DNA from 3 places in the Tumebacillus sp. BK434 genome. Region 3 is predicted to be linked to each of the others. Evidence: riboswitches for the same ligand, from Rfam matches in the RefSeq annotation. Region 3 holds a riboswitch; each other region holds the start of a gene.
The links. A riboswitch is a leader RNA that binds a small molecule or an ion and turns the genes downstream of it on or off. The one in region 3 is predicted to bind S-adenosylmethionine.

Region 1 (9,996 bases), on a different contig from region 3:
CTTGCAGGGTCAGCTTCTGCTCCAACTGGGACTTGTTGACGAAGTCGCCAAAGCCCGCGTAGCCTTTCATCGCGTCTTCGCTGACCGTGGTGATGCGCGCAAGCTCCGCCTGCGCTTCTTCTTCCGTATCGCGGCAGATGACGTACGCCGCCATGCCGAAGGACCGGAACGGCTCAAGGCCCGTTGCGGCGCGGCGCGCTTTCATGTCGTCGATCTTGATCTTCACTTCTTCCGGTGTGCCGCCGTGCATCACGTACGCGTCGCAGTGCTCGGCGATCAGCTTCTTGCCGCGCTCGCTCTCCCCGCCCGCGTAGAGGATCGGATTGGGACGCTGCACCGGCTTCGGCGACAGTTTGGCATCTTCGATGTTGTAATAGCGGCCGTTGTAGGTGAACGACTCCTCCGTCCACATCCCTTTCAGCACGTCGACGAACTCCTGTGTGCGCTCATAGCGCTCGTCGTGCTCGGCAAAATGGCCGCCGTACTGGCGCGCCTCTTCCGCCCACCAGGCGGAGACGATGTTCAAGGTGAAGCGCCCGCCGGAGATCCGGTCGATGTTCGCCGCCATCTTCGCCGCCACCGCCGGATTGTGGTAGCCGGGGCGGATCGCCGTCATGATCTCGATCTTGTCGGTCACCGCCGCCAGCGCCGCCGCCGTGCTCCACGCTTCCAGCACGTCCTGGTCCACGCCTTTGATGTCGTTCAAATACAGCTCGGCGATCAAGGTGGTGCTGTAGCCCCACCGTTCGGCCGATTGAATCACCGTTTTTGCATAGTCGTACGTGGACGGCATGTTTTCGTTCTCCACATTGCGCAGCCACCCGCCGAAGATCGGCAGCCAAAATCCAAATTTCATTCTGTTCATCTCCCCAGATCGCTTAGAAAGTGCTTGCCCGGCCGGTCACCTGGGTGATCGCGCGGACATGTTTGGTCAGTTCGACCGTCATTTCGAAATAGTTGAACGGCGTGATCAAATAGATGCCGTTATAGTGTTTGACCGCTTCATCGAGCAGCTCTTTGCACATCTCGACGCCTTCCGCTCGGGCGGCCGCGCCTTCGAAGCGCTTGATCCGCTCGCGGGACTTTTGCGAGATCTTGATGCCCGGCACCTCGTTGTGCAGAAATTCGGCGTTGCGCGTCGAAGTCAGCGGCATGATGCCGATGAAGATCGGGACTTTGATGTGCGCCGTTGCTTCTTTGATCGCCAGCATCGTCTCCAGATCGTACACCGGCTGGGTCATGATGTAGTCGGCGCCCGCTTCGACCTTGCGCTCGAGGCGCGCCACCGCCGCTTCGAGGTTGCGCACGTGCGGATTGAACGCTGCGCCGCAGACGAAGCGGGCTTGATTTTTCATCGGCCGGCCGGAGAAGGCGACGCCCTGGTTGAGTTGTTTGACCATGCGGATCAGATCGAACGAACTCATGTCGAACACGGTGCTCGCCCCCGGCAGATCGCCGACGCGCGCCGGGTCACCGGTGATGACGAGGATCTGGTTGATGCCGAGCGCATGCAGCCCCATCAGGTGCGACTGCTGGCCGATCAGGTTGCGGTCGCGGCAGGCGACATGCACGACCGGCTCGATGCCGAGCTCCCGCTTGATGATCGAGCCGAGCGCCATGTTGCTCATCCGCGTCGTCGCCAGCGAGTTGTCGGCGATGGTGATCGCGTCCGCCCCCGCCTTGTACAGCTCGTGGGAGCCTTCGACGTAGCGCTCCACATCGAGGTCGCGCGGCGAGTCGAACTCGACGATCACCGTGTGGCGCTTCTCAACGAGGTCGATGATCGTCGGCATTTCGCTCTGCTGGAAGCGCACCACTTCGCGCTCGAACACCTCGATGCGCGGCGCATTTTCCGGATTGACGCGCGGCAGGCGCTTCATGCCGGACACGGCACCTGCGATCGCCTGAATGTGCTCCGGCGTCGTGCCGCAGCAGCCGCCGATCAGCGAGACGCCTTGCTCCCAGAGCTTGACCGCACTATCTCCAAAATACTGATAATTCGGCTTATATGCAAACTCTCCGTCGACGATCGCCGGGCGGCCGGCGTTCGGGAACGCCGACAAGCCGAGCCCTTCCGGCACGACCGCCCGCTCCAGCGCCCGCAGGATCTCCGCCGGGCCGAGGCGGCAGTTCAAGCCGACCATGTCGGCGCCCGCCTCTTGCAATTTATGATAAGCATCGCTGAGCAGGTAGCCGTCCCGCGTGCGCTCGACGTCGAGCAGGGAGCATTGGGCGATAATCGGCACGCCGGACGAAGCGACGAGCGGACGCACCACGTCGAGCGCCAGCAGCAGCTCTTCCAGATCAAAGAAGGTCTCCAGCACGAGGCCGTCCACGCCTTCGTGAAGCAACGCCACCGCCTGTTCCTCAAACGTGTCGCGGAACTCTTCCACGTTCGCCGTCATCACGCGGGCCGCTGCGATCGAACCGATGCTGCCGACGACAAACGCCTCCGCTTCGGCGAGCTCGACCGCCTGGCGCGCGATCTGCACGGCCGCCCGGTTGATCCGCGTCGTCTTGCGTTCCAAGCCGTAGCGGGCCAGCGCTTCGCGGTTCGCCGCGTAGGAGTTGGTTTCGATCACCTGCGCCCCGGCGTGCAAATACGCCATGTGAGCTTCCCGCACCCACTCTTGATTCTTCAAACACAACTCCTCCGTCGAAGAGCCTGCTGCATGACCCTGCTGATACAGCCACGTCGCCATCGCGCCGTCGCCGATCAGCACGTCGCTGCCCAGCTTTTGCCGAAACAATTCATGCCGACTGCTCACCTTGCATCCTCCTTCTCTCTGTCGTAGTGCTTCGATAACGGAATAAAGTCCAAATATAACAAAAAACGCCTCTTCTTAGCATGTAGAAGAGGCGTGAATACGCATAGAAAAACTGCGAACCTCTCTTATCTGCCAAGCCGCCTTATGCGGTCTTGCTGGAATTGGCACCTAATCGCAGCTAGTTGCTACCGGTTGCCGAGGCTTCAAAGGGCCAGTCCCTCCACCTCTCTGGATAAGAGCTTGCTTACTATGTGATTGTGGTTAGAATATCACCAGTTTCCCCAACCTGTCAATACTGCCCGCGAATCTGCAGAAAGCGTTCATACCGTTCGAGGATGAGTTGAAACTGGCTGCGTGGAGCCAGCACGGGGCGCTGTTCTCTCGCTTTTTCCAGCGCTGTGCGCCACGGCAGCCGGTACAGGCGCATCAGGATCGCCGTGAGCAGGAATCCAAGCCTGTTTTTGCCCGCCACGTCGTGGACATAGACGATTCTGCCCTCCGCAAGCCACGACACGACCGTCTCGACCGCCTGCACCAGCTCCTGCAGCGGCGGGCTGCTTTTGTTTTCGAGCGGGAATTGATAGACGGCCAGCGGGTATGGATAGCTGCCCGGCACGTCCTCCTCCCGTTCCCGCACGTTGAGGATCGCGGTGACGCCTAGCTGCGCCAGCCGGCGCCACCCTTCCCCGTCGATTTGCGTGCCACCGTACAGTCGTCCCGGAATGAACTCCGCAATCTGCATCGCTTAGTTGTAGTTCAGCCAGATGCTCTTGATCTGCGTGTAGTTCTCCAGCGCGTATTCGCCCATCTCGCGCCCGATGCCCGACTGTTTGAAGCCGCCGAACGGCGATGCAGCGTCGAACATGTTGTAGCAGTTGATCCAGACGGAGCCGGCTTTTAACTTGTGCGCGACGTTGAACGCGGTGTTCATGCTCTGCGTCCAGACGCCGGCAGCGAGCCCGTAGGCGGACAGGTTGGCCCGCTTGATCACATCGTCGATGTCGTCGAACGGCATCGCCGCCACGACCGGCCCGAAGATCTCTTCCTGCGCGATCGTCATCTCGTCCTGCACGTCGTAAAACACGGTCGGCCGGACAAAATAGCCGTTCGCAAGGTCGCCGTCGGCTCGCGTGCCGCCCGTAGCCACTTTTGCCCCCTGCTCGATGCCTTTTTCGATGTAGGAAGTGACGCGGTTAAGCTGCTCGCCGGTCACCAGCGGCCCCATCGTCGTCTTCGGGTCGAGGCCGTGGCCTTGACGCACCTTTTTGTCGGCGTAGGAGACCATGTCGGACAAGGCGTTGTCATAGACGCTCTTGTGAATGTACAGGCGGGAACCTGCCGAGCAGACCTGGCCTTGGTTGAAGAAGATCGCCTGCATCGCGCCCGGCACGGCGCGGGAGAAATCAGCATCCGGGAACACGATGTTCGGGCTCTTGCCGCCGAGCTCCAGCGAGACGCGCTTCAGGTTGTCGGCCGCGTAGCCCATGATCAGCTTGCCGACTTCGGTCGAGCCGGTAAACGCCACTTTGTCGACGTCGCGGTGGGTCGCCAGCGCTTTGCCCGCCGTTTCGCCGAAGCCCGGGATGACGTTGACGACGCCCGGCGGGAAGCCTGCTTCCTGGATCAATTTTGCCAAATAGAGCGCCGAAAGCGGTGTCTGCTCCGCGGGCTTCAAGACGACCGTGCAGCCGGTCGCCAGTGCGGCGCCGAGCTTCCAGGCGGCCATCAGCAGCGGGAAGTTCCACGGGATGATCTGGCCGACGACGCCGATCGGCTCGCGGCGCACATAGTTGTGCATGTTCGGCACGTTGACCGGAATCACGTCACCTGAGATCTTGGTCGCCCAGCCTGCATAATAGCGGAAATGCTCGACGGTAAGCGGCACATCCACGTGCTTGGCTTCCCGGATCGGCTTGCCGTTGTCGAGCGTTTCGATCTCGGCAAAGATCTCGGCGTCGCGCTCGATCAGGTCGGCCAGCGTATAGATGAGGCGGGCTCGCTCCTGCGGCTGCATCCGCGTCCACGGGCCGTCTTCAAATGCGTCGCGGGCGGCTGCGACCGCGCGGTTGATGTCTTCCTGATCCCCTTCCGAAATATAGGCCAAAATTTCACCTGTGGCCGGGTTGTACGTCGGGAAGGTCTTGCCGCTGGCAGCTTCTACAAATTGGCCGCCGATGAACAGTTTTTTGATCGTCTTCGATTTGACAAAATCCGTTGTGCGCGGATTGAGCTGAAATGCGGTGATTTCCATTGATGCGCCTCCTCAGTCGGGTATGTAGGGGAATGTCCCCCTCTCAACCTTATGAGGAGCCTGGCACCAGTATGTTTAGTCGATGTCGATTCCCATGAAAATCGCGTCGTAAAATGTCCCCTCGAGGTACGACGCCTTGCGATGAACGCCTTCCTGCACGAAGCCGAGCTTTTTGTAGAGATGGATCGCCGCGTGGTTGTCTTCCCGCGTCAACAGGTTGATCTTGCGGACGATCCCGGTCGCTTTCGCCCAGTCGATCAGCAGGGTCAGCATGTGTGTGGCGATGCCGAGGCCCCAGAAGCTTTCGCGCACCGTGATGCCGAACTCGCCGACATGGCGGGAGCGCTGGCGCTGTCCGCCGACGAAGTTGGTCACCGATGCGATCTCGCCGTCGATCAGGCCGATCAGAAAAATTTTGTTGTCCGTTTGGAAGTGGTCTTCGATGATCCCTACCTCCTGTTCCGGCGTGGTGGTGAACTCGCCGGGGCCGAAGCCGAGGAACGGGCTTTCGCAGGCGACCTGCTGCATATAGGCGACGAGCATAGCGGCGTCTGCCGGCGCTGCTTCGCGGATGGTGAGGGTGCGTCCGTCTTTCAAGAGGTGGGTGCGGGTGGTCTCCATGATCTGTCTCCTTTTGTCATGTTTTATCCACCATTATAACGCGGCTGTAGGGTAAAATGAGAGCAGATCGCGAAGTCTCGGCGCAACAAAAAACGACCCGGCCGGAACGCGGGTCGTTTCGTCTGTCTGCTATTGCTCAAAACGCTCGGAGATCACCAGCTCCGACAGCGGCAGGCGCACGGAAGCGTGGCCCTGTTCGGTGCCTTTGCCCAAGGTGATCATCATCGTCGGGAAGAAGCGGGACGGGATGTTCAGCTCGGCGATCAGCTGGTCGCGGTTGAAGCCGGCCATCGGGCAGGTCGCGTAGCCGAGAGCGGTCGCCGCCAGCATCAGCTGCATCGCCGCGAAGGACGAGTTGATCAGCGCCGAATCGTGGCCGAACTGCGGCGGGTTGTTCGCGTAAGCCGGCTTGATCTGGCCGACCATCATGTCGGCGATGTCGCGGGTCATCGTGCCCGCTTCCACCGCTTGGTTGAAGATCATGTCGGCAGCCTTGTCCGCTTCTTTGTCGGCCAGGATGATGATCACCGCCGGAGCGTCCACCACTTGCTGCTGGTTGTACGCGATCGGCAGCAACTTCTGCTTGTTCTCTTGGTTGGTCACAACGAGGAAACGCCAGTGCTGCAGGTTCCACGCCGACGGAGCGGTCGCAGCCAGTTCGAGGATTTGTTTCAGGTCCTCCTGCGGCATGGTCGGCTCGTATTTGCGTACCGAATGACGGGCACGCATCGCTTCTTGCGCAGTCATTTGCTGTTGCGTCATCGAAAACACCTCTTGTCCTGTTTATGTACTCGGCTTATCATTACAAAGTATACAAAAATGAGGTGACACATGGCAAACTACATTGAAGACCTGCGCAAGCTGGTCGGTAATACAAAAGTCATTCTGGTCGGCTGCGGCGTGCTCGTCTTGGACGCCGAGGACCGCCTGCTTTTACACCGCCGCACCGACAACGGCAAGTGGGGCATCCCCAGCGGCTTCATGGAGCTCGGCGAACAGGTCGAGCAGACGGCCCGCCGCGAAGTCTATGAAGAAACCGGGCTCAGCTTAGGCCGACTGGACTTCTTCGGCATCTACTCCGGCAAGGAGCGCGAAGTGACCTTGCCCAACGGCCACGAGCTGATGGCCGTCAAGATCGCCTTCACCTGCCGCGAGTATCAGGGCGAGCCGCGCGTCAACGATCACGAGTCGCATGAAGTGCGTTTTTTTGCGCTCGACGAGTTGCCGACCGACTTTAACCCGACACAGCTTCATTACATTGAAGACCTGTTGTCGGGCGCTGCGCCGCCTTTTATTAAATAATTGTCAGATGCACGATTTTCGAGCCTTCCGACCAGCGCAGGAAGGTTTTTTTGTGCGAATCTTATAAAGAGGTATTTTTCATCTCACCTTGAAGTAATCTAGGCTTTGCTTACATTCGCTCACATTCTTGAATGGAGGACCGATGTAGATTTGCATAAATTGCTCAACAAACAGTTTCCTGCCATTTGTATTCTAGGCTCGATCGGAACCATCTACGCATGGACCCGAGCCGATTTTTCGCATCCGGACTATTTAATCATATTCAATCTGTTCCTGTTCATCATTGAAGCACTTCCATTCCGTATCAAGCGGTTGAACATCACGTTTTCGTTTCCGCTGCTCTACGCGATGGTCTTGAACACCGGTTTCGAAGCGACCGCCTTGTGCTCGGCCGCCATTCTGCTCGTCGTCAACACGCTGCGGCGCCGCCCGTGGAAGGCGCGGCTGACCTCGGTGTTCGGACGCGTGGCAGCCATCCTTGGCGCCGGCATGACGGTCAATCTGCTCTGGCCATTGCTCCCGGGCGAACCTGCGGAACTGCTCTTTGAAGAAGTGCGGATGACCCTCATGCTCGTGGTGTTTCTCTTCTTGTCGTTTGCGGTCTTCGTGTGGAACACCGATTTCCGGGCCTTGCAGCAACCGTTCCGCCCGCTGATCCTCAAGCTGGTCCTGCTCGATCTGGTGGTCAGCTTTCTCTATACGGGGCTGATGATGTATCTCGGCATCAAAATGCCGGTCACCAACCTCGGGATGCTTGGCTTTCTCTTTTATTTCCTGCCGCTGGCCGCGGCCTGTTTCCTGCTCTACCTGTTCAACAACCTCAACCGCGCCAAGCAGGGGCTCGTCACTTTGTTTGAAGTTTCGCGCACGATCTCCCAACAGCACAGCCTGCCCACCGTGCTGGAGCAGGTGATCGACCGGGCTGCCGATCTGGTCGGCGGGCACTGCGGCGTGCTCTATCTGCTGGAGGACGGCGAACTGCGCAGCAAAGTCTGCACCTGCTCGAGCGACCAAAGTCCGCAAAAACTGCCCAAAGGCATCTCGATCGCCTGGGCGGTCGCTTCGAGCGGCAAGGCCGAACTGGTGCATGACGTGGAGCGCGACACTCGCTTCTGGCCTGGCGAAACGCAGTATGGCACTCGCACGCTGCTCGTCGTGCCGATCATCATCGCAGACAAGGTGGCAGGCGTCATCTCGCTCGGGCGCAACGAGCCGCATTCGTTTCTCGCCGCCGAGCTGCAACTGATGGAGATCTTCGCGTCGCACGCCGCCGTCGCGATGAAAAATGCCCTGTACATCGTGGAGCGGGAGAAGCGCCTGCTCGTCGAGGAGCGCAACCGGCTGGCCCGCGAGATTCACGACGGGATCGCCCAAGATCTCGCCTCGGCCGTCTTTCAACTGGAGATGCTGCGGCGCGGCGCGGCCGACGAAGCGGCGAATGAACAGATGCGCAAATTGCAGGACATGCTCCGCCAGACGGCGACGACCCTGCGCAACTCGATCTTCTCGCTGCGCCCCGCCCCCTACACGCACGCCGGGCTGCGGCTGGCGATGAAGGTCCATCTGGATGAGATGGAAAAAGCGCACGGGCTGCCGTTCGAATTCGACGCGCCGGAGCAATTGCTGCAGCTGGCACCCGACGTGATGAGCGTCGTCTATCAGGTGTTTGCGGAAAGCGTGCAAAACGCGCTCAAGCATGCGGCTGCGACCCGGCTGCAGGTCAAACTGCTCGTCGATGAGGATTGCCTGCAGCTGACGGTACGGGATAATGGGAAGGGGTTTCATTTTGGACGAGCGATGCTGGAAGCGGTCAACCGCCATTCATTTGGCATCGAGAACTTGCACCTGCTCGCCGATCAGGCGGGCGGCACGCTGGAATATCACACTGCGCCCGGCAAAGGAACGGAGATAGTGCTGGAGATCCCGCTGAAGGAGGATGGAACGGATGACGGTACGCGTGGTGCTTTGCGATGATCATACGATTTTGCGCGATGGTCTGCGCAACCTGCTCAACTCAGAAGATGATTTGGAAGTGGTGGGAGAAGCTGCCGACGGCAAGCAGGCGATCGAACTGGTCGAACGGCTGCAGCCGGACGTGGTGATCATGGACATCAACATGCCGTGCCTGGGCGGCGTGGAAGCGGTGGAGCGCCTGACCGCCAACGACCCGAACTTGCGCATCCTGATCTTGACGATGTTCAATCAGGATGAATATCTGTTCCGAACGATGCAGGCGGGCGCCTGCGGGTATCTGCTCAAAGACTCGCCGATCTCCGAGGTGATCGACGCGATCCGCACGGTGATGCAAGGCGGTTCGGTGCTGCACCCCGACCAGACGCGCAAGCTGCTCGCCTCCTACCGCGAGAAGGACAAGCCGGACGGAGAAAAGCTCTCCCCGCGCGAGCACGAAGTGCTGATCACGCTGGTCAAAGGGCTGTCCAACAAAGAGATCGCCGAGCAGCTGTTCATCTCCGAGACCACCGTCAAGCTGCACATCTCGAACATCTACCGCAAACTCGGCGTCAAAAGCCGTTCCCAGGCGATCATGTACGCCGTCAAAGAAAAGCTGGTCGTTATTTAACGAAAAACCGCACCCCTTTCGGGATGCGGTTTTTTCTCGGGTTATGCCGTCGCCTTTGGCTGCGCAGTTGCCCGCCGGCACAAGTGGCGGGCGCCTCGGGGACGGCTTATCTCACGGACGTTGTCCTGTCTTTATCGTACTGCAGGAGCCGGACGAGCGGTAGTAGACAAAGGTATAGAAAAGATACTACTTGCGGCTAGTTGACATCGGTGGTCACTTTGTGGCAACGTCCACCCCGAGCACCCAGCCTTCGAGTTCTGCACGCCGCCGCTCTTCCCCGGTGAGCCGGGGATCAAAATAGCCGCCCAGCCTCCCCGCCTCATCCTCACGCTGCAGCCAGCGAGTGCAGGCCAGGGCGTCTTCCGTATCGCCGCGCTCGCCATGGTTGAACAGGGTCGGATACATTTCGACCAGCACATGCCCCGTCTCCGGCAGCACCCAGCCGTCGAACGGCCAGGCGAACAGCGGGATGC
Region 2 (9,996 bases), 430 kb from region 3:
GTTATTTTGCGATCTTCGGCGCACACTACAGTGTGACCGGGACGCTCGCTCCGACCATCGGGGCACTGACGTTCGCCAAATATGGCGGTGAGGCGTGGTTCTCGATCATCGGCGTGCTGCTGATCATCGCCGCCATCGCCCACTATCAACTGCTCGGCCGGGCGCTGGGCAAAACAAAACCGCATGAACAGACCGCCGGAGCGGCCGTCTAACACAAAAAGTTGAGTCCATCAGGACTCAACTTTTTTGTAGATCAGAGAGACAATGCCGAGAAACACCGCATAGAACAGCACGACCAGCATCAGGTTCTGCCAGGAGCTCATCGCCTGCTCCCCCATCGTGACAAACACGATCATCGTCGGCAGCTTGCCAAGCGCGGTCGCCCCCAGATAGACCCGAAGCGGCACGCGGGCGATCGCCGAGTACACATTGACTGCGACGGCCGGGATGATCGGGATCAGCCGGGCGAACAGGATCGCCAGAAACGCGTTGCGCGCAAACAGCCTGGTAAAACGCTCGATCTTTTCATAGCGGTGCAGCCATTTGCCCGCCTGCTCCGCAAACACGTAACGCGCAAACAGAAACATCAGCAGCGCTGCCGTCGTCGAGGCGCCCCAAGTCAGCAGCCCGCCCAGCAAGGTGCCGTACATCGCGCCGATCAGCGCGCCGACCAGTCCAAATGGCACAGCAGGCACCAGCGCAAACAACACGGCGATCAGAAACACGGCGAGGGGTTCGTCTTTGGCACCGCTGAATAAATCGGACAGATCGTGCTGGTAGACGACGACCAGCACGACGAGCAGAACGACGATGAGCAGGATGGCCAGCTTTTTCGTCAGTGCTTTCACCGCATGATTCTTTGTTGTCATCGGCTATAGTGCCCGCACCATGCCGCCGTCAATCAAGAGCGAGGAGCCGGTAACATATGTGTTCGCTTGCGAGCCGAGGAACACCGCGACTTTGGCGAACTCTTCCGGCGTGCCGTAGCGGCCGAGCGGAATGTTCTGCTCATGCAGATTGCGCACCTGCTCCACCGTCCTGCCCTGCGCTTGCGCGCGGGCAGCGTCCAGTTCGCGCACCCGGTCGGTGTCGATCCGGCCCGGCGCAATCGTGTTGATCAAAATGTTGTCGACTGCCAGCTCTACGGCCAGCGTCTTCGCCAAGCCTTGAATGCCGGCCCGAAACGTGTTGGACAAAATCAGACCTTCGATCGGCTGTTTGATCGAAGTCGAAGTAATATTCAAGATGCGCCCGCCGCCGCGCTTGCGCAAATGCGGCAAAGCGGCGCGAATCAGCCGAACCACGTTGAGCAGGTTTGACTGAAACGCGCGTTCCCAGATCTCATCTTCAAAATCATCAAAAGTCCCGCCGGGCGGCCCTCCCGCATTGGTGACCAGCACATCCAGTCCTCCAAAGCGAGCAATCGTCCGCTCCATCAAGCTGTCGATGTCGGCACGGTTGGAAGCGTCAGCCACACAGCATTCGATCTCGCCACCCGTCGCTTCGCGAATCTCGGCTGCCGCTTGCAGCAGTGACGCTTCGGAACGGGCTGCGATCATCACCTGCGCGCCTTCGCGGGCGAATTCGGCTGCGACCGCTTTGCCCAATCCTTTGCTCGCCGCCATGACCAGGACGACTTTCTTATGGAGCCCTACATCCATCGGAACACTCCTCCTTTTTCCGGTACACCTCCCATCATTCCACAATTCGCTGTTTTTTTCCTGTCGAACGCTGAAAGATTATCGCCGATTATTGCCGAGGAAATAATTCCTTGTCACTTGTGCTCGCTGACTTCGATGCTGCCGCGATGCGTCTCCACTTCCACCAGATGCTCGCCATCGCCTTTTTTGACGATGATGTTTTGCACAAAGCCATGGGACTGCACGGGAATCGCATTGCCATGCACTTTGCCGGCCGACGTGTGCATATGGAACGTGGCGTTTGTCTCCTGCGGCACATTCAGTTCGATGCCGCCGTTGTGGGTGCTGACCTTCCACGTTCCGTTTACTCCGGCTTTCGTTTGGACGCGAACGGAACCGTTGTGCGTATGCAAGGTGACATCTTTGCCGCACTCGCGGACGACGATCTTGCCGTTGTGCGTTTCCGCTTTCAGATCGCCGGCCACTTGCTCCACACAGATCGAGCCATTGCGGGAGAGCAGGCGCAAGGAGCCGTCGATGTGTTTCGACTCCACGCTGCCATGGCGGGTATCCAGCTCCACATCACCTGAAACGGTGTCGAGGAAGATGTTGCCGTGATGGGTCTCCGCCCGGACGAATGTTGCCGCAACATGCTGCAGTTTGATCGAGCCGTTATGGGACAGCACGTTCACATCGCCGGTGATCGCTGTGAGTTCGAGCGCACCGTTGTGCGAATGCGCAAACACTTTTCCGGCAAAGTCGCGGACGGAAATCGACCCGTTATGACTTTCCAGACTGGCCTGGGTCAGCGCTTGGGGCACGATCAGCTCGACGCTGACTTTGACGGAAGAACCGGAGTAGAATCGGGTGAACTCGCGCTGTTCGAAGAACACGCAGCCCCCGTTTTGTCCCAGCTCCCAGAAACGGTCGGCGTCTGAGATGTCTGTGATCTCTTCGGCCAGCTCGCCTTTGACAACGATGTGCACGATTGCCAGCACGTGCTCTTGATCGGCCTGTTTGACGGAGATCCGACCGTTATGTACGTGCGCCTTCAGGTGGTCGGCCAAGCCGTCCGGGGACAGGGTGACTTCTTTGGTACCTTCGAATTTCGCTCGCGAACCGAGCAAGAAGTTAAGCATGGGGAACATCCTCCTCATCATCTGTGCTTTGTTGACTTCATCGTACCATGCAGGGAAAACAAAAAGACTCGGTCTAGAGACCGAGTCTTCGTCCAACCGGAGGCGTTTTGTAGTCCGCTTAGAATGCCGGAACGATCGCGCCTTTGTATTTGTCGTTGATGAACTTCTTCACATCTTCGGAGTTCAGCGCTTTCGCCAGCTTTTGCAACGCTGCATTGTCTTTGTCTTCGGTGCGAACGGCAAGAACGTTGACGTACGGAGAGTCTTTGTCTTCAATAAACAGTGCGTCTTTGGTCGGGACGAGGTCAACTTGCAGCGCGAAGTTGGTGTTGATCACTGCGAGATCGACTTCCGGGAGCACGCGCGGGAGCATGGCAGCTTCCAGCTCGTTGAACTTGAATTTCTTGTTGTTTTCGACGATGTCTTTGAGGGTGCCGGAGATGCCAACGCCAGCTTTGAGCTTGATCAGACCGTTTTTCTCAAGCAGCGCCAGGGAACGGCCCACTTGGGTCACGTCGTTCGGCACGGCGATCGTGGCACCATCCGGCAGGTCGGACGCTTTTTTGTATTTTTTCGAGTAGGCGCCCATCGGCTCGATGTGTACGCCCGCAATGTGAGTCAGGTCGAGGTTGCGCTCTTTGGAGAAGTCTTCGAGGTACGGAATGTGCTGGAAGAAGTTCGCGTCGAGCTGCTTGTCGCCGAGCTGAACATTCGGCTGGATGTAGTCGTTAAAGGAAACGATCTCCAGATGTACGCCCTCCTTTTCCAACTGCGGTGCGACGTGTTTGAGGATCTCTTCGTGCGGTACCGGCGTTGCGCCGACTTTCAGCGTCACGACGCCGTTGCCTGCGTCGCCAGTTGCGTTCTCTTTTTTTGCGGAATCGGTGCCGCATGCCACGAGGGATGCGGAGAGCAGCAGGGTCATTGCGCCAAGGAGCAGTTTTTTCATAATAGCGTCATCCTTTTTTGTAAGAGTTTGTTGGATTCTTTATTTTCTGCTAAAGTGCGAGACGAGTTTGTCGCCGAGCACCTGAAACACTTGCACGAGCAGGATCATGATCACCGTCGCGACGACCGTCACATCCATCTGGAAGCGCTGGTAGCCGTAGCGGAGCGCCAGGTCACCGAGTCCGCCGCCTCCGATCGCGCCCGACATCGCCGAGTAGCCGACGAGTGCAACCAGCGTGATCGTCAGACCGGCGAGAATGCCGGGACGCGCTTCCGGCAGCAGGACGCGGGTGATGATCTGCCAGGTCGAAGCGCCCATCGACTGCGCCATCTCGATCACGCCGCGGTCGACTTCGCGCAGCGAGGTTTCGACCAGTCGGGCGAAGAACGGCGCGGTGCCAATCACCAGCGGCGGAATCGCGGCGGTGACGCCAAGCGAAGTGCCGACGATGAACTTCGTAAACGGAATGATCAGGATCAGCAAGATGATGAACGGGATCGAACGAAACACGTTGATCACGAGGGACAGGATCTGATACGCTAGGCGGTTTTGCATCAGTTGGCCCGGTGCGGTCAGGAAGACCAGCACGCCGAGTGGCAGCCCGATCACGGCGGTGAACAACGTGGCGATGCCCACCATATACAGCGTTTCGAGAAACGTCTTCCAGATCTCTGGCCACAACACGTTTGGAAACAGTTCGAGCAGCAGGTTTTCCATCACTGCATCACCTCCACATCAAGCCCGCGGTTTTTCATGGTGCTGACAGCCCGGTCGAGGTCTGCCGGTTCGCCGGTCAGCTCGAGCACCAGGCGTCCGTACGGGGTGTCTTTCATCCGCGAGATCGTGCCGTGCAGGATGTTGAACTGCACCGATTCCTGCTGCAGCACTTCAAACATGATCGGCTGGAACGTCACATCGCCGAGGAACGAGACTTGGACGATACGGTGCTGTCCTCGCGGCACAGCGCCGCTGACGTGCTGGCTGAGCAGTTCTGGCGGTAGTTCGAAGTCGCTGACTTGCTCGACGAACTCTTTGGTGATCTGGCGCTGCGGGCGCAGGAACACTTCGACGACCGGACCTTCTTCGACGATTTCACCGCCATCGATCACGGCGACGCGGTCGCAGATCTCTTGGATCACTCCCATCTCGTGGGTGATCAGAACGATCGTGATGCCGATCTTTTTGTTGATGTCGGCCAGCAGGCGCAGGATCGAGTGGGTCGTCATCGGGTCGAGCGCAGATGTCGCTTCGTCGCAGAGCAGTACTTTCGGGTCGTTCGCCAAGGCGCGGGCGATGCCGACGCGCTGTTTTTGGCCGCCGGAGAGTTGCGCGGGATACTTTTTCGCGTGTTCACCGAGGCCGACCAGTTCGAGCAGTTCTTTTACTTTGCGGTCGATTTCTGCCGGCCGCTTTTTGGCGAGCCGGAGCGGGAAGGCGATATTTTCATAGATTGTAGCTGATGACAGCAGGTTAAAATGCTGAAAGATCATGCCGATGCTCTGGCGTGCGTGTTGCAGTTCCCGTGCGTTCAGGCGGGTCAAATCGACGCCGTCGATCTCCACGGTGCCTTCGGTCGGCCGCTCCAGCAGGTTGATGCAGCGAATCAGCGTGGATTTGCCTGCACCGCTGTGGCCGATGATGCCGAAGATCTCCCCTTTCGCGATCGTCAAGTCGATTCGCTTGAGTGCGGTGACCGCGCTTTTTTTCACATAGTAGTCTTTGCGAAGGTTCTGCAGTTTGATCATGGGCGTCTCCCCTCCTTCTCGTTCTATGATTTGTCACTTGTCTGTTTTTGAGCAATAAAAAATGCCCTTCCGCAAACGAAGGACACAAGGCGATCAACTCTTGCGTCTTTCATCTGCCGAAACGTATGAACGCTTCGCAGGAATTGGCACCATTTCAGTTCATTGCCACACGAACTGACGGTTGCCGGGTTTCACAGGGCCAGACCCTCCACCTCTCTTGATGAAAGCACGAAAAGTATTCAGTTATCAGATCGGAATTGTTGGTGATGTGATGGACTACGAAATGGAGTATACCATTTTGTTCGTTTTTGCGTCAATACCCATTTTTTTTACGAGCTCTCCAATCTTTGCGCAGTGTAGGGGTCTGGCAGATCGGTGACAATAGTCTCGCGGGTAAAACACCGCTAAATTGACTTGCTGAGGAGGCTGACATCTTGAAAAAGTTTTCTGCACTCGCAGGCGCACTTTTGCTGTCGTCATCCCTGCTCGCTGGTTGTACGCCGAATGCGGCACCTGACAACAATGCGAACAACCGCACCGGCACCTACAATACGGACCGCGCAGGCCGTATCATGGACAACAGCGGTGTCGGCGTACGCAACTCGCGTGTTGACCAAGACCGGCTGGGCGTTCGTGACAATCTGGGTCCGGACCGCCGTCCGAACGTGCTGACCAACGATGTGCGGGACCGCATGGGTGTCCGTGATCAAGCCGGTCGTGACACCGCGTATCGCAACCTGCGGGTCGACCGCTCGCTGGAAGCCCGCGTCGAAGCGATCCCGGGCATTCGTGACGCGAAAGTGCTGACGAACGGCAATGTCGCGTATGTCGGCATCAACCAAGGCACCAACCTTGGCGGCGGCAACCGCGCCGGCATCCGTAGCGATGTGCCTCCGACTGCCGGCCATCAAGCGAACCGCAATGCGATCACCAATCGTGCCAACAACGTATCACAATACGGCGGCACGATGAGCGACCGCGATTTCGGTACGACCGGTCTGACGCCGCAAACCCCGCTGACGCCGCAAACTGGCACCTACGGCACCACTGGCACCGGTACGTACGGCACCGGGACCGGCAGCAGCCTGTTTGGCACCGGGATCGGGACTGGCATGGGCACCTACGGCACCGGCCGCGGTTACGGTCCTAGCACTTATGGGACTGGCACCTACGGCACCGGAAACACCTACGGTGTTGGCACCTATGGGACTGGCACCTATGGCACCGGCATGGGCACCTACAGCAATGGCAATTATGGCAATGGCGGCGTGACCGGTACGGACGGCACGCGCGGTGCAGGACGCACCGGCGCCGGCTTGTTCGGCACGTCCGGCAACAACCGCGTTGGCACCTACACCAATAACACTGGCACCAACATTGGCACCAACAATAATGCCGGCATGAATCGTACTGGCACCTACGCGAACAACACCGATGTCTCCAACGACATCAAAGATCGTGTCATCTCGGCAGTCAAACAAGGCAATCCGTCGATCACCACGGTTTACGTTTCGGCAAACCCGGCTCTGTACAACCGTATGGACGCCTTTGTCCGCGATGCAGCATCCGGACATCCGCTGCGCGGACTCGGCGATCTGGGTGACATGTTCCGCCGCCTGTTCCCGACGACTGGCACCGCCGGCTTCGGCGCAGGCACGAACACGAACACCGGCACGACCACTGGCACGACCACTGGCCGCACCATGGGCAACACCGGCGGCACCACATCCGGGGTTACCAACCGCTAAGCAATATCAGGCCTCGTCTTCGGACGAGGTCTTTCTATTGACCTTGCAAAGGGTTTGAAAAAAACCTCTGCTCAACGAGCAGAGGCCGATAGCTGACTCTTACATCAAATCGCGGCGTTCGAGTTGGAAATCACCGAGGTGCTGATCCTGATAGTTCATCGTAAACGAAATGCTCTCCGCATCTGTCTCCGAGAACTCGCGAGCTAAGATGCGGGCGATGTCTGTCGTCTCGTCCATATCCATGTCGCTCCAGAATTCGACGCGGCCGGAAACGTTGTTGCCGATCTCATCGACGGAGACGAGGCCCAGCGTGCGGTGCTCATCGTCGTGCAGCTGATACTTGGTATGCTCACCGTCCTGGAAGACGACAGAGAGATGGAACGGCTCGTCCTCGACCTCTGCCGCGGCGTAGTAGCCCGGATCTTCCTCGTAGTAGACGTCGTCAGCTGCGAACAGTTCCTCGTCTTCGCAGTCTTCGTCATCCGCCATCTCGAAGGCATCGTCGTCATACAGCTCATCGTCTTCGGTCAGCATAATCTCCGCGTCGTCTTCCAAGATCACGTCCATCGGTTCCATCTCCACGACCGAAGAGATGTCGCCATACATCATGACCACGGAGCTTTCTTGGACATTGAGCGCCGAACTGAGATGCTGCACATAGATGCGCACTTCGTCTGTAACATGCTCAAGTTCGTTTTCCTCAACGCGACGGGTGTCGATCTGCATCGTGCCGGTCAAACTGTCGCCTTCACGGTAGACGAGGTACAGGTCGCCAGCCCATTCCCCGTTGTAGTAGATGCTCGTCGTCTCCCCGCCATTGGTGCGCAGTTCAGGCTTCATTACAACGTCCATTAGATCTCCTCCCTTTTGACAAAGAGTCGTTTTTAGTATGGCACCGCGTTGGCAAAACTCACTTGGTAAAGATAGCAAAAATGGCCCCTTGTCGTTTCGTTAAAAAGTTGAAGTAATTACTAAAATGAAGTTGCTGCTTGTTTTTTCGTTTAGGATCTAAAAATATTTTTCCAAATTCTTCCCTTGCCCGGTCTGCACAAGAACACATCTGGTATTTTTCTGAATTTTACATTTTTAATAATGTAATTGATATTACGATAATATGCTGATACTTTATACACATCTGAAAGATCAACTTCTAAGGAGGTTTATGTGAATGATGAAAAAGACTGTAGGAATTTTCCTCGGCACTGCGCTGATGGCAGCCACCTTGACTGGCGTTGCCAGCGCGGCAAAAGAAGTGTTACCTGAAAGCGTAGCCTCGTTCATGCAGCCCGTGAAGGGGATGATCGGATTGGACTCGATCACCTGCTCGTCGGCAGTCAACACCCAGATCATCTTGACCAAAGGGGAGGCATGGGCGACGTCTGACACATCTGCGATGATGGACTACGTCTATGCAAAAGTCAGTATCTACAATCCGGACGGTTCGTTTGTCAACTCCGGCACCGACGCGCAATACTACACCACCCACGCCGGAGCATCTGCTGCTGATACCAGCGCTTGGGTTTTTGACGACTATGCCAAAGGCAGCCACCGCTATGAAAAGACGGGCTACAACACCGTCACCCATACCACGACAAAAAACTTCTAAGAGACAGGAGTCCAAAGCCATGACAAAAACGATCAAAGCCGTACTGTGCACAATCATCCTGGCAGCAGGTTTGACCGGGGCAGCAAGCGCTGCCACGAAAGAAGACCTCCCGAATCAAATCGTCGAGACGATGCGCTCCCTTTCCGGCATCAGCACCGACGCCACGCCGACCGTTACCTCGCGCGTCACTGCATCCACCAACTGGAACTTCACCGCCAAAGCGACTGCCACTTCCGATTCCACCGCAATTGAAGATTGGATCTATGCAAAAGCACGCATTTACAGTTCGAAAGGCGTGTTGCTTGGACAAGCGGAGGACGACCAGGATTATTCCAATCATGCCGGAGCGTCCGTGTCTTTGAGCAGCATCGGGACAGGTGCAGACTATGCGCTTGGCAATCATACGTACATTGCTGCCGGCTACAAAACGGTCTACCATGAAACGAAGGATTACTATTGATGCTGATACTGGGAGATGAAGAGGCTGCGTACAGTCTCTTCCTTTCCTTTTTTCAAAAGGAGGTACCGCGATGAAGAAAAAGACGGGACTTTGGTTATTCGCAGCTTTGCTGGCGGCGGTAAGTGTTTCGATTTTCCTGCTCGATCCACCGCAAGATGAACCGCTGTACGCCGATATCCAGCCCGACTCCGGGAAAGGCAGCAATACGATCTCCTATGGCCTGTACGAGCCGGACGGACAGATCATCGACAACGGGACGGTCATAACGCCGGGGTCGGGCAATCGGATCACCAAAGTGTTAAGCCTCAGCCACTTCCTTGAAGTCGACCGCAAATATGGGCTGGTGGTTTTGGAGGACTTCAAGCAAGTTCCGTTTACGATTGACGGCAAGACCCAGACCTTTTATACGTTTGACATGACACCGAACCAAACGGTCAATGTCAAGATTGAGACAACCGTTCAAGAAGGTGCCCAAGAACTCGATTATCTCGTCATCCCAAAGCCCGAATACATGGTCAAAGATCAGGACATCGAAAAAGCGTCTGTGCTGCAAGAAGCGCTTCCCTTGCGCTTTCCGATCCATCGCCGCCAGAACAGCGCGTTGGACTACGCAACGCCGGTCCGTACGTTTACCTCCGGCCCGAACGATAACGTCTTTATCAGCAGCAAAGCTGAGGAATTGAAGATCCTCTTCCAATCTCCAGACGAT
Region 3 (9,996 bases):
GATCTCCACGCCCGCTTCTTCCCGCGCCTCGCGGATCGCCGCCTGCCTGACCTCTTCCTTGCCGTCGATATGCCCTGCCACCACGCTGTAGTTGCCGTCTTCGTAGCCGGTGTTGGCCCGACGCAACAGCAGCACTTCCCCCTCGCGCACGAAAAAGATATGTACCGCCGGAATCAATGTGAATCGCTGCATAAGAACCCCCGCTCCACGTTCCAAGTCGTTGTGTCGATCACCGACAGATCGGGCAATTGGATCGACCGCCAGTCCTTTGGTCCCAGCCGCCGCCCGAGCAACCGGGAGTACAGCACCGTCAAGATCCGCCCATGTGAGACGATCGCCGTGTCCTGCCCGTTCGACCTGGCCACGATGTCCTGCACCGCATGCGCGATGCGCGCTTCTGCCTCGTGATAAGGTTCGAACGCGGGGTCTGCTGTCCCACCTTGAAAATAAGCCCCGACCCGCGACTGAAATTCCTCTTGGCTCAGATAACCAGCATCGAACGCCAGCTCGTGCAGGCCGGCATGCTCTTTCATCACCAGCCCGGCTTGTTCGGCGATCACGCGGGCGGTGCCGACCGCTTTCGGCTCCGGCGAGTGCCAGATCGTCCGCACCTTCGCCCATGACTCGCGGGCTGCCAACTCCCGGGTCGAATGTACTCCTGCTGAGGACAGTTGCCACAGATGAGCCGGGACTTTCGGGTCAATTTCTACTTGCGCGTGGCGCACGACGTACAATTTGCTCATGTCTTACCTCCTAAAGAAAAACCCTGCTCAAGCCACCGAGCAGGGCGTCAAAATAAAATCATGCAGGAGAGCGTCAGATTTGCAGTTCTCCGAGTCGTACCAACTCAACCACCGCTTGCGAACGACCTTTGACGTTGAGCTTTTTCATCACGTTGGAGATGTGGTTGCGTACCGTCTTCTCGCTGATAAACAGCTTCTCTGCGATGTCTTTTGTTGTTTTGTCCTGTACCAGCAGTTCAAATACTTCACGCTCACGGGTGGTAAGTAGGGATTTTCCTCGTGCGTCCTTGCCCGCTGTCACTCTCGATCCCTCCTTGCTCGGGTCATGAATACAAGGTCCAGGGATGTTGGGTTCGGTGCTGTTCCCAGCCCGATCAGAGGTTGGTGCAGTGTCTCGAACTATCCTATACAAATCAGGGCGGTTTGGTGAAACAAACCGCACGCTATGCGATCAATAATTTGATTTCTAAAATGCCCAGTTCTTGCAGTTCCAGAGGCACCATATAGGCGATCTCCTGCATCGGCTGCACAAGCGTTTCGCCCATCTGCACCTGCGGCGGGGTGATGTCGATCGCCATGCCGTTGTTGGAGAGCTGCATGCAGGCATTGCCGCTGATCATGTTCGCCAGTTCCGCGACGGCGCTTTGGCTCATCTCGTCAAATTGGCTCAATTCAAAGCCGCCCATCATCGCCGAAGCGATCTTCAGCGCCATCTCCGGCGCCAAACCGAAAGCGACTTGTCCATCGACATCGCCTTTTAAGTCGATGCGAATCCAGACGTGATGGGTATGCAGGTCCGGGGCTGCGGTCGCGACCGTTCCCGGCGTCAGCGCAACAGTGGTCATCATTTGCAAGACCTGCTGTGCAGATTCCAGAAAAGGCACAATGATCTGTCCATGCATGAAACAATCTCCCCTTTATATGGTGGGCTATGTCGTACTGGCTTTCAGCTCCGAATTTTAAATTCTCTAATTTTTACTATTATAAACTGTTAGACCCCTTTCGACAATCCCTGACTTCTTTAACGACAAAAAAAGACCACCCCGGAGGGTGGTCTTACCGCATGGTTTAGCGCTTCAGCCAAGACGAGATGGCGTGGCGGTTGACCGCCCCGTTCATCGCAGCGATCGACGTGGTCAGTGGAATGCCTTTCGGGCACACCTGCACGCAGTTTTGCGAGTTGCCGCACTCGTGAATGCCGCCGGTGCCCATCAGAGCTTCCAGACGGTCTTCCTTGTGCATTTCGCCGGTCGGATGCGTATTGAACAGGCGAACCTGCGAAATGGCAAACGGACCGATGAACGAGGTGCGCTCGTTGACGTTCGGACACGCCTCGACGCACGCGCCGCAAGTGAAGCACTTGGACAGCTCGTACGCCCATTGGCGGTCGCGTTCCGCCATGCGCGGACCCGGACCCAGGTCATACGTGCCGTCGATCGGCACCCATGCTTTGACTTTCTGCAGGGCTTTGAACATGCGGCTTCTGTCGATGACGAGGTCGCGGACGACCGGGAACGTGCGCGCCGGCTTCAGGCGGATCGGCTGCTCGAGCTGGTCGACCAGCGCCGAGCACGCTTGCCGCGGCTTGCCGTTGATGACCATCATGCACGCGCCGCAGATTTCTTCCAGACAGTTCGATTCCCAAGCGACCGGTGCGGACTGCTTCCCGTTCGTGTCGACCGGGTTGCGCTGGATCTCCATCAGGATTGCGATCACGTTCATGTTCGGACGGTACGGTATGCGGAATTCCTGCGTATACGGCTGGCTGTCCGCACGGTCTTGACGTTCGATGATGACTTGAATTTCTTTTTGGCTCATGCGAGTCTCCCCCTTTCGTCGCAGTATTAGTTCTTATCGACTGCGTAGTTGCGCAGACGCGGCGGAATCAGCGATACGTCGATGTCTTCGTACGAGATTTCCGGGCCGTTCGGCGTCCAGGTCGCAATGGTGGACTTGAGGAATTTCTCGTCATTGCGGTCCGGGAACTCCGGCTTGTAGTGCGCGCCGCGGGACTCGTCGCGCATCAGGGCGCCGACAGTCATCACGCGGGCCAGTTCGAGCATGTTCCAGAGCTGGCGGGTGAACGGTGCCATCATGTTCTCCCAGCGGGACTTGTCGGCCATGCCGATCTTGTGCCAGCGCTCCATCAGCTCTTGGATCTTCTCGTCGGTCTTCTTCAGACGGTCGTTGTGACGAACAACAGTTACGTTGTCGGTCATCCACTGGCCGAGTTCGCGATGCAGCGCATACGGGTTCTCGGTGCCTTCCATCTTGAGGATCGATTCGTATTTTTGCTCCTGCTTCTTCGCAGCCGTCTCGAAGATCGACTTGTTGACGTCAGCAGAAGACTTCTTCAGGCCTTTGATGTAGCGGACTGCGTTCGGGCCGGTCACCATGCCGCCGTAGATCGCGGAGAGCAGGGAGTTAGCGCCGAGGCGGTTCGCACCGTGGTACTGGTATTCACACTCGCCGGCTGCGAACAGGCCCGGGATGTTCGTCATCTGGTCGTAATCGACCCACATGCCGCCCATCGAGTAGTGAACGGCCGGGAAGATCTTCATCGGAACTTTGCGCGGGTCGTCACCGGCAAACTTTTCGTAGATCTCCATGATACCGCCAAGCTTTACGTCGAGCATTTCTTTCGGAATGTGCGAAACGTCGAGGTAGACCATATTTTCGCCGTCGATGCCGAGGCCAAGGTCGACGCAGACATGGAAGATCTCGCGGGTCGCGATGTCACGCGGCACGAGGTTGCCGTATGCCGGGTACTTTTCTTCGAGGAAGTACCACGGTTTGCCGTCTTTGTACGTCCAGACGCGGCCGCCTTCGCCGCGCGCCGACTCGGACATCAGGCGCAGCTTGTCGTCGCCCGGGATCGCGGTCGGGTGGATCTGGATGAACTCACCGTTGGCGTATTTTACACCTTGCTGGTACACAGCGGATGCTGCGGTGCCGGTGTTGATGATCGAGTTGGTGGAACGGCCGAACACGAGGCCCGGGCCGCCGGTCGCGAGGATGACAGCGTCACCCGTGAAGGAGTGCATCTCCATCGAGCGCAGGTCTTGTGCCACGATGCCGCGGCAAGTGCCTTCCTCATCGAGGATCGCCTGCACGAACTCCCAGCCTTCGTACTTCTGCACGAGGCCTTGGGACTCGAAGCGGCGCACCTGCTCGTCGAGCGCGTAGAGCAGCTGCTGGCCGGTGGTTGCGCCTGCGAATGCGGTGCGGTGATGCTTGGTGCCGCCGAAGCGGCGGAAGTCGAGCAGACCTTCCGGTGTGCGGTTGAACATGACGCCCATGCGGTCCATCAGGTGGATGATGCCCGGTGCCGCATCGCACATCGCCTTGACCGGAGGCTGGTTCGCGAGGAAGTCGCCGCCGTAGACGGTATCGTCAAAGTGTTCCCACGGCGAGTCGCCTTCACCTTTGGTGTTGACCGCGCCGTTGATGCCGCCTTGGGCACACACGGAGTGAGAACGTTTTACTGGTACTAACGAGAACAGATCGACCGGAATCCCGGCTTCGCAAACCTTGATGGTCGCCATCAGGCCCGCAAGGCCGCCGCCGACGATCACAACACGTTGGTTGCTCATTGCGTTTCCTCCCTTAGGCTAACTTACGCTACTGCGTCGCGGAAAGCGATCAGAGCAGATGTGCCGACTGCGGACAGCACGATGAACAGACCCATCAGCACATACGCGGAGACGCGTTGCGCGCGCGGGCCGACCGTGACGCCCCAGTGGATGAAGAAGCCCCACAGGCCGTTTGCCAAGTGGAACACTGCTGCGATCGTGCCGATGATCATGAACCAGAACCCGACCGGGGAGCTCACGATCTGCACGACCATGTCAAAGGACGGAGCATCGCCTGAGAAGCGGGTCGTCCACAGATGCCAGATCACAAAGATAAAAGTGAATACGCCGGACGTGCGCTGCAAGACAAACATGAGGTTGCGGCCCCAGGAATACTTGTTCGCGTTGTAGCCCGAAGTATATGCGACATACATGCCATAGACGCCGTGATAGATCAACGGCAGGAAAATGAAAACGAATTCAATAAACGGCAAAAACGGCATGGTCTCGAGCACGCCCACCTTGTCGTTAAATGCCTGCTCGCCTTTCGTGGCGAACGAGTTGATGGTCAGGTGCATCACCAGGAACAATGTGACCGGAATGACGCCGAGCAACGAGTGCAAGCGGCGAAATAAGAACTCTCGGCTAACTTGTTTGTTGGCCACTTGTCGATCCTCCTTCCAAGATACCTGTGAACGAACGAATTCACAGTCGGTGTTTTCTCTTTTCTCTCCGTACTCCCCTTATGACGATGCGATAAGGCGCCCCCCTTTGCTTCCTTTGACCGTCCCGTCCATGACCCGGAGGGGCTCGGGCGGCCGAATCAACGCAACATAAATTGTACTGTTTTAGTAGAAGTAATGTCAAGAAACTGTCAAATGCGACAAGTTCCTACGCAGTTGTCAACTCTCACCTATTCAGATTGCGCGATTCGGCCGGCTTTTACGCATAACGGGCGTTCGTTTCGTATCCCGAAGCTTCTGCCTCCCATTTTACACCTGTCTTGATTTCCCCTTCAACGTTCAAAAGAAGCGTCGACAGCGGCTCAGCGACGATTTGCGAGCTATATTCGACCGTACGGTGCACTTGCTCTTCCGTAACTCCCCCTAACAGCCACGCATGGTGCAGGCCATCGGCTGCAACGGCCGTGCGGTAGTCGGCGACCAGACCGCCCGCCGACTCGACCGCGCGCTGCACAGCCAGAGCCAGCTCCTGTGCCTGCTCGGGACAGGAAGTCAGGGACAGAAAGTAGCAGCCGGTCTGCTCCGGGCGTTTCGCGGCTGCGGCCAGCGGGCGCTTCCAGCTCGGGCGGCGGATGGTGTCTCCTTGGGTGAGCAGGGCGGTCAGGTCTTCGATCACCGCGCTCGCCGTGGGAAGCTCGCCCGCCCCGCGGCCGATCAGGGTCAGGTCGCCGACGACATCGGCGCGCAAGGTGACAGCGTTGAACACATCGCCTACGCGGGCCAGCGGATGAGCGGACGGCAGCAAGCGCGGTTTGACCGACAATTGCACCGCCCCGTCCTGCTCTTGCACATGGCCGATCAGCTTGACCGCATAGCCCATCCGCTCGGCGAGCAGCAGGTCGTGACCGGAGATCGCCGAAATGCCCTGGCGGTCGATCGCCTCGACCTCGACACAGGCGTCGTAGGCGAGGTTGGTCAGGATCGCCAACTTGTAGGCGGCGTCATATCCTTCGACGTCGGAGGTCGGGTCGGCTTCCGCATAGCCGAGCGCCTGCGCTTCGGCCAGCACCTCGGGGAAGCTGCGCCCCGTCTTCGTCATCTCGGTCAGAATGTAGTTGCTCGTGCCGTTCAAGATGCCGGAGATCTCATGCACGCGGTTGGCAGTCAGGTAGCCTTGCAGCATATGAATGACCGGAATGCCTCCGGCGACGCTCGCTTCGAACAGCAAATGGACGCCGTTTTGCTCAGCCAATCGCAGCAGCTGTGCGCCGTGTTTGGCCATCAGCTCTTTGTTGGCGGTGATCACATGGCGCTTACTGGTCAAGGCGGCTTCGATGATCTCTTTGGCGGGATGGATGCCGCCGATCACTTCAATATAAATGTCGATCTGCTCATCGCCGAGCAGCTCCTGCGGCTCCAAACACAGCACCTTGTCATCGATCACAAAGCCGCGCTCCTTCTCACGGTCGCGGACGAGGACGTTGACCACTTCCACGGCACAGCCGGTGCGCTCGAGGATCGTCACTCTGTTTTTCAGCAAAGTCTTATACACCCCGCCGCCTACCGTGCCCAGTCCCAGCAAACCTACTTTTACCTGTTTTTTCATGTCAATTCCCTCCCGTTTCCGCCAAGAATTCTTCGATCAGCGCGCTCAACTGCTCGCCTTCCACCAAAAAGGCGTCGTGTCCGTACTCCGAGTACAGCTCGCGATAGGTGACGTTTTTGCCCAGTCTGGCCAGGCGTCTCGCCCAAGACCTCTGCTCCTGCGGCGGATAGAGGTGGTCGGTGTCGATCCCGACCCACAGCACATCCGCTTCGATCCGCTTCAGCGCTTCGATCTCTCCGCCCCGCCCGCGTCCGATGTCGTGCAGGTTCATCGCTTGGAGCAGGCAAAGGTAGGAGCTTGCATCAAAACGCCCGAGCAGCTTTTGCCCCATGTGTTCGAGATAGCTTTCGATCTGAAACACCGTCTCGCCAAGCGGCGCTTGCGGATGTTTCACCTCGCGCCCGAAGCGCGCTTCGAACAGGTCAAAGGAACGGTAGGTGATCATGCCAATCTTGCGGGCCAGGGCAAAGCCGGCCGGGCCGCCGATCAGGATCGCTTCACGCATGACGTGGTTGTAAGCGATCGCCAGCGCCGAGAGCTTTGCAGACGCCGCGATCGGGGCACAGCGGCGCACGAACTTCGGATCGCTGACCGCCCATTCGATCGCCTGCAACCCGCCCATCGAGCCGCCGAGCACCAACTGCAGGCAACGCACGCCGAGCTGCTCCAGCAAGCGCTTCTGCGCCGCGACCATGTCGCGGATGGTCACCGTCGGGAACGCCGGGCGCGTCTTGGGCCCGGTCGAGCCTGCACAGCCGCCGAGCACGTTCGAACAGACCACATAATACCGATTGATGTCCAAGACCTTCCCCGGTCCGATCAGCGGCGCCCACCACTGGTCGGCCTGCGCATCTCCGGTCAAGGCGTGGCAGACGAGAATCGCATTGTCGCCGCGTTCGTTAAGCGTACCGTACGCCGCATACGCGATCTCCACATCGGGCAGCACCGCCCCGCTTTCCAATTCCACTGCGCCAATCTGCAGCACGCTCATCGTCCCGCTTCCTCCTTTGTTTCACCGATCCATGTGCCCGCTCCGGCATGGAACGAGGAGCGCACCGTGACCGGCACCCGATTCGCTTTCGCCGTCTCCACCGCCCGGGGATGGAGCACCACCGCGCCGCCGGTCGCCAGCTCCAGCATCTCTTCATAGCTCAGGCGATCGATCATGCGGGCGGTCGGCACGACGTTAGGATCGGCGGTGTAGACCCCATCCACATCGGTGCAGATCTCACACAGCTCCGCCTTCAAGGCGGCCGCCAGCGCCACCGCAGAAGTGTCCGAACCGCCGCGCCCGAGCGTCGTCGGGTCGCCGGCCGGGTTCACGCCTTGAAATCCGGTCACGATCACCACCCGGCCGGCCTGCAGCTCCGCCCGGATGCGGAGCGGGTCGATGCTCAGAATCTGCGCCTCCCCGTGCAAGTCTTCGGTGCGAATCCCCGCCATCGCACCGTTCAGGGACACGCTGGGCACGCCGAGCGCTTGCAAGGCCAAGGCGAGCAAGGCTGCCGAGACCTGCTCCCCGGTCACCAGCAGCATGTCGAGCTCGCGGCGACAAGGCTGATCGGTCAATTGCCCGGCCAGCCCGAGGAGTTGATCTGTCGTATGTCCCATCGCCGAGACCACAACGACCGCTTCATAGCCGTTGCGCACCGTCTCCTGCACGCGACAGGCTGCCTGCCGGATCTGCTCCGGCCCGGCAAGCGAGGTGCCACCAAATTTCTGTACGATCAATGCCACGCTGTGTTCACTCCGTTTCCTGTCACAGGGGCAAAACAAAAACCCCCGCTTCAAATTGAAGAGGGGGTTCCATTTATCGGACTCCGCACCTCTTATCTGTCAGACTCTAAAAGTCTGCTGGATTTAGCACCTCTTCGCTTGTGTCGGTACACAAACGAGGTTGCCGGGCTTCACAGGGCCAGTCCCTCCGCCGCTCTCGATAAGAGTTGATCTATTGAGTTGTCAAACAAGATTTTCTATATCTTACTATGCCAAAAAACGGCTGTCAATTCCTCTTTTACTCATTCCCGCTCAAGCCGGACACGATGGCCGTCTCGGCGCTGTCCAGACCGAACGTCGAGTGCAGCACCTGCACCGCTTCATGGGCGTGCGCTCTGTCGATGACGCAAGAGACTTTGATCTCCGACGTTGAGACCATCTTGATCCCGATACCCGCTTCCGCCAACGCGCCAAACATCTGCGCGGCAACGCCCGGATTGGAGATCATGCCGGCACCGACGATCGACACTTTCGCCAGATCTTCTTCCATTTCCAAACCGGCCCCGCCAAATTCAGGCAGCAGGCTCTCCAGCACCGGAACGGCCGTGTCCAAGTCGCCGTGCTCGATGGTGAAGGAGATGTCAGACACCCCTTCATGCGCCACCGACGTGACGATGATGTCGACGTTGACCGACGCTTCCGCCAGCGCGCGGAAGATTTGATGCAAGTTGCCGATGCGGCTCTTCACGCCGACGAGCGACACCTTGACCACGTTCATATCGTGGGCGATGCCACGCACGATCATTCCCTGTTCCATCTGAGCTTCCTCCTCGACCAGCGTCCCGGTGTTTTTGTTAAAGCTGGAGCGCACCATCAGCGCCACGTGATATTGTTTCGCAAACTCCACCGCCCGCGGATGCAGCACCCCGGCGCCGAGGTTGGCGAGTTCAAGCATTTCGTCATAGGAGATGCGGTCGAGCTTCTTCGCCGCCTTCACCACGCGCGGATCGGTCGTGTATACGCCGTCGACGTCGGTGTAGATCTCGCAGAGGTCGGCGCCGATCGCAGCGGCCAGCGCCACCGCCGTCGTATCCGATCCGCCGCGGCCAAGCGTCGTGATGTTGCCAAGCTCGCTCATCCCTTGGAATCCGGCAACGATCACCACCTGCCCCGCCTCCAGTTCACGGTGAATCCGCGCCGGGTCGATGCCGGTGATGCGCGCCTTGCCGTGCACCGCTTCGGTGCTGATGCCGGCCATGCCTCCGGTCAGCGAGACGCTTTGCAGTCCGAGCGTCTGCACCGCCATCGCCAGAAGAGCGATCGAGATCTGCTCGCCGGTGGTGAGCAGCATATCCATCTCGCGAGCCGACGGATTCCCGGTCAGCTGTGCGGCCAATCCAATCAGATCGTCGGTGGTGTCTCCCATCGCCGAAACGACGACCACCACTCGGTTGCCGGCTTGTGCAGTCTCCGCCACCCGGCTCGCCACGCGCTTGATGCGCTCCGGGTTGGCGACCGAAGAGCCGCCATATTTTTGTACGATCAACGCCACTGTTTCTCCACTCCCATTCTTGAATTTTCGGGAACTTCAGTCTCACAGGACGGAGAGTCACGCAAATAAAAACAGCCAGTAGAAGGATGTCCTTCTATGGCTGCGCATAGTCGTGGTGATCCCC

Region 1: it holds a riboswitch for S-adenosylmethionine, as region 3 does, so the genes downstream of both, EV586_RS07490 (bifunctional homocysteine S-methyltransferase/methylenetetrahydrofolate reductase) here and EV586_RS13360 (aspartate kinase) in region 3, are expected to answer to the same signal.
Region 2: it holds a riboswitch for S-adenosylmethionine, as region 3 does, so the genes downstream of both, EV586_RS11745 (methionine ABC transporter ATP-binding protein) here and EV586_RS13360 (aspartate kinase) in region 3, are expected to answer to the same signal.

Annotation. Positions count from the first base shown of each region.
Region 1 is NZ_SLXS01000002.1:704,011-714,006, reverse strand. It holds gene EV586_RS07495 (LLM class flavin-dependent oxidoreductase) at 1-856, opposite strand, end outside; gene EV586_RS07490 (bifunctional homocysteine S-methyltransferase/methylenetetrahydrofolate reductase) at 879-2,768, opposite strand; SAM riboswitch class I at 2,891-3,007, opposite strand; gene EV586_RS07485 (protein-tyrosine phosphatase family protein) at 3,058-3,510, opposite strand; gene EV586_RS07480 (aldehyde dehydrogenase family protein) at 3,514-5,019, opposite strand; gene EV586_RS07475 (GNAT family N-acetyltransferase) at 5,095-5,640, opposite strand; gene EV586_RS07470 (nitroreductase family protein) at 5,770-6,402, opposite strand; gene EV586_RS07465 (NUDIX hydrolase) at 6,472-6,942, shown strand; gene EV586_RS07460 (GAF domain-containing sensor histidine kinase) at 7,255-8,916, shown strand; gene EV586_RS07455 (response regulator) at 8,888-9,523, shown strand; gene EV586_RS07450 (hypothetical protein) at 9,737-9,996, opposite strand, start outside.
Region 2 is NZ_SLXS01000004.1:510-10,505, reverse strand. It holds gene EV586_RS11775 (MDR family MFS transporter) at 1-212, shown strand, start outside; gene EV586_RS11770 (TVP38/TMEM64 family protein) at 231-869, opposite strand; gene EV586_RS11765 (SDR family oxidoreductase) at 873-1,661, opposite strand; gene EV586_RS11760 (DUF4097 family beta strand repeat-containing protein) at 1,775-2,779, opposite strand; gene EV586_RS11755 (MetQ/NlpA family ABC transporter substrate-binding protein) at 2,898-3,728, opposite strand; gene EV586_RS11750 (methionine ABC transporter permease) at 3,768-4,445, opposite strand; gene EV586_RS11745 (methionine ABC transporter ATP-binding protein) at 4,445-5,473, opposite strand; SAM riboswitch class I at 5,580-5,700, opposite strand; gene EV586_RS11740 (YhcN/YlaJ family sporulation lipoprotein) at 5,908-7,221, shown strand; gene EV586_RS11735 (hypothetical protein) at 7,321-8,073, opposite strand; gene EV586_RS11730 (hypothetical protein) at 8,390-8,827, shown strand; gene EV586_RS11725 (hypothetical protein) at 8,847-9,287, shown strand; gene EV586_RS11720 (hypothetical protein) at 9,358-9,996, shown strand, end outside.
Region 3 is NZ_SLXS01000004.1:432,248-442,243, reverse strand. It holds gene EV586_RS13405 (NUDIX hydrolase) at 1-192, opposite strand, end outside; gene EV586_RS13400 (histidine phosphatase family protein) at 174-743, opposite strand; gene EV586_RS13395 (helix-turn-helix domain-containing protein) at 817-1,044, opposite strand; gene EV586_RS13390 (chemotaxis protein CheX) at 1,187-1,645, opposite strand; gene sdhB (succinate dehydrogenase iron-sulfur subunit) at 1,812-2,561, opposite strand; gene sdhA (succinate dehydrogenase flavoprotein subunit) at 2,588-4,336, opposite strand; gene EV586_RS13375 (succinate dehydrogenase cytochrome b558 subunit) at 4,360-4,980, opposite strand; gene EV586_RS13370 (homoserine dehydrogenase) at 5,258-6,604, opposite strand; gene metX (homoserine O-acetyltransferase MetX) at 6,606-7,595, opposite strand; gene EV586_RS13360 (aspartate kinase) at 7,592-8,341, opposite strand; SAM riboswitch class I at 8,431-8,547, opposite strand; gene EV586_RS13355 (aspartate kinase) at 8,619-9,872, opposite strand.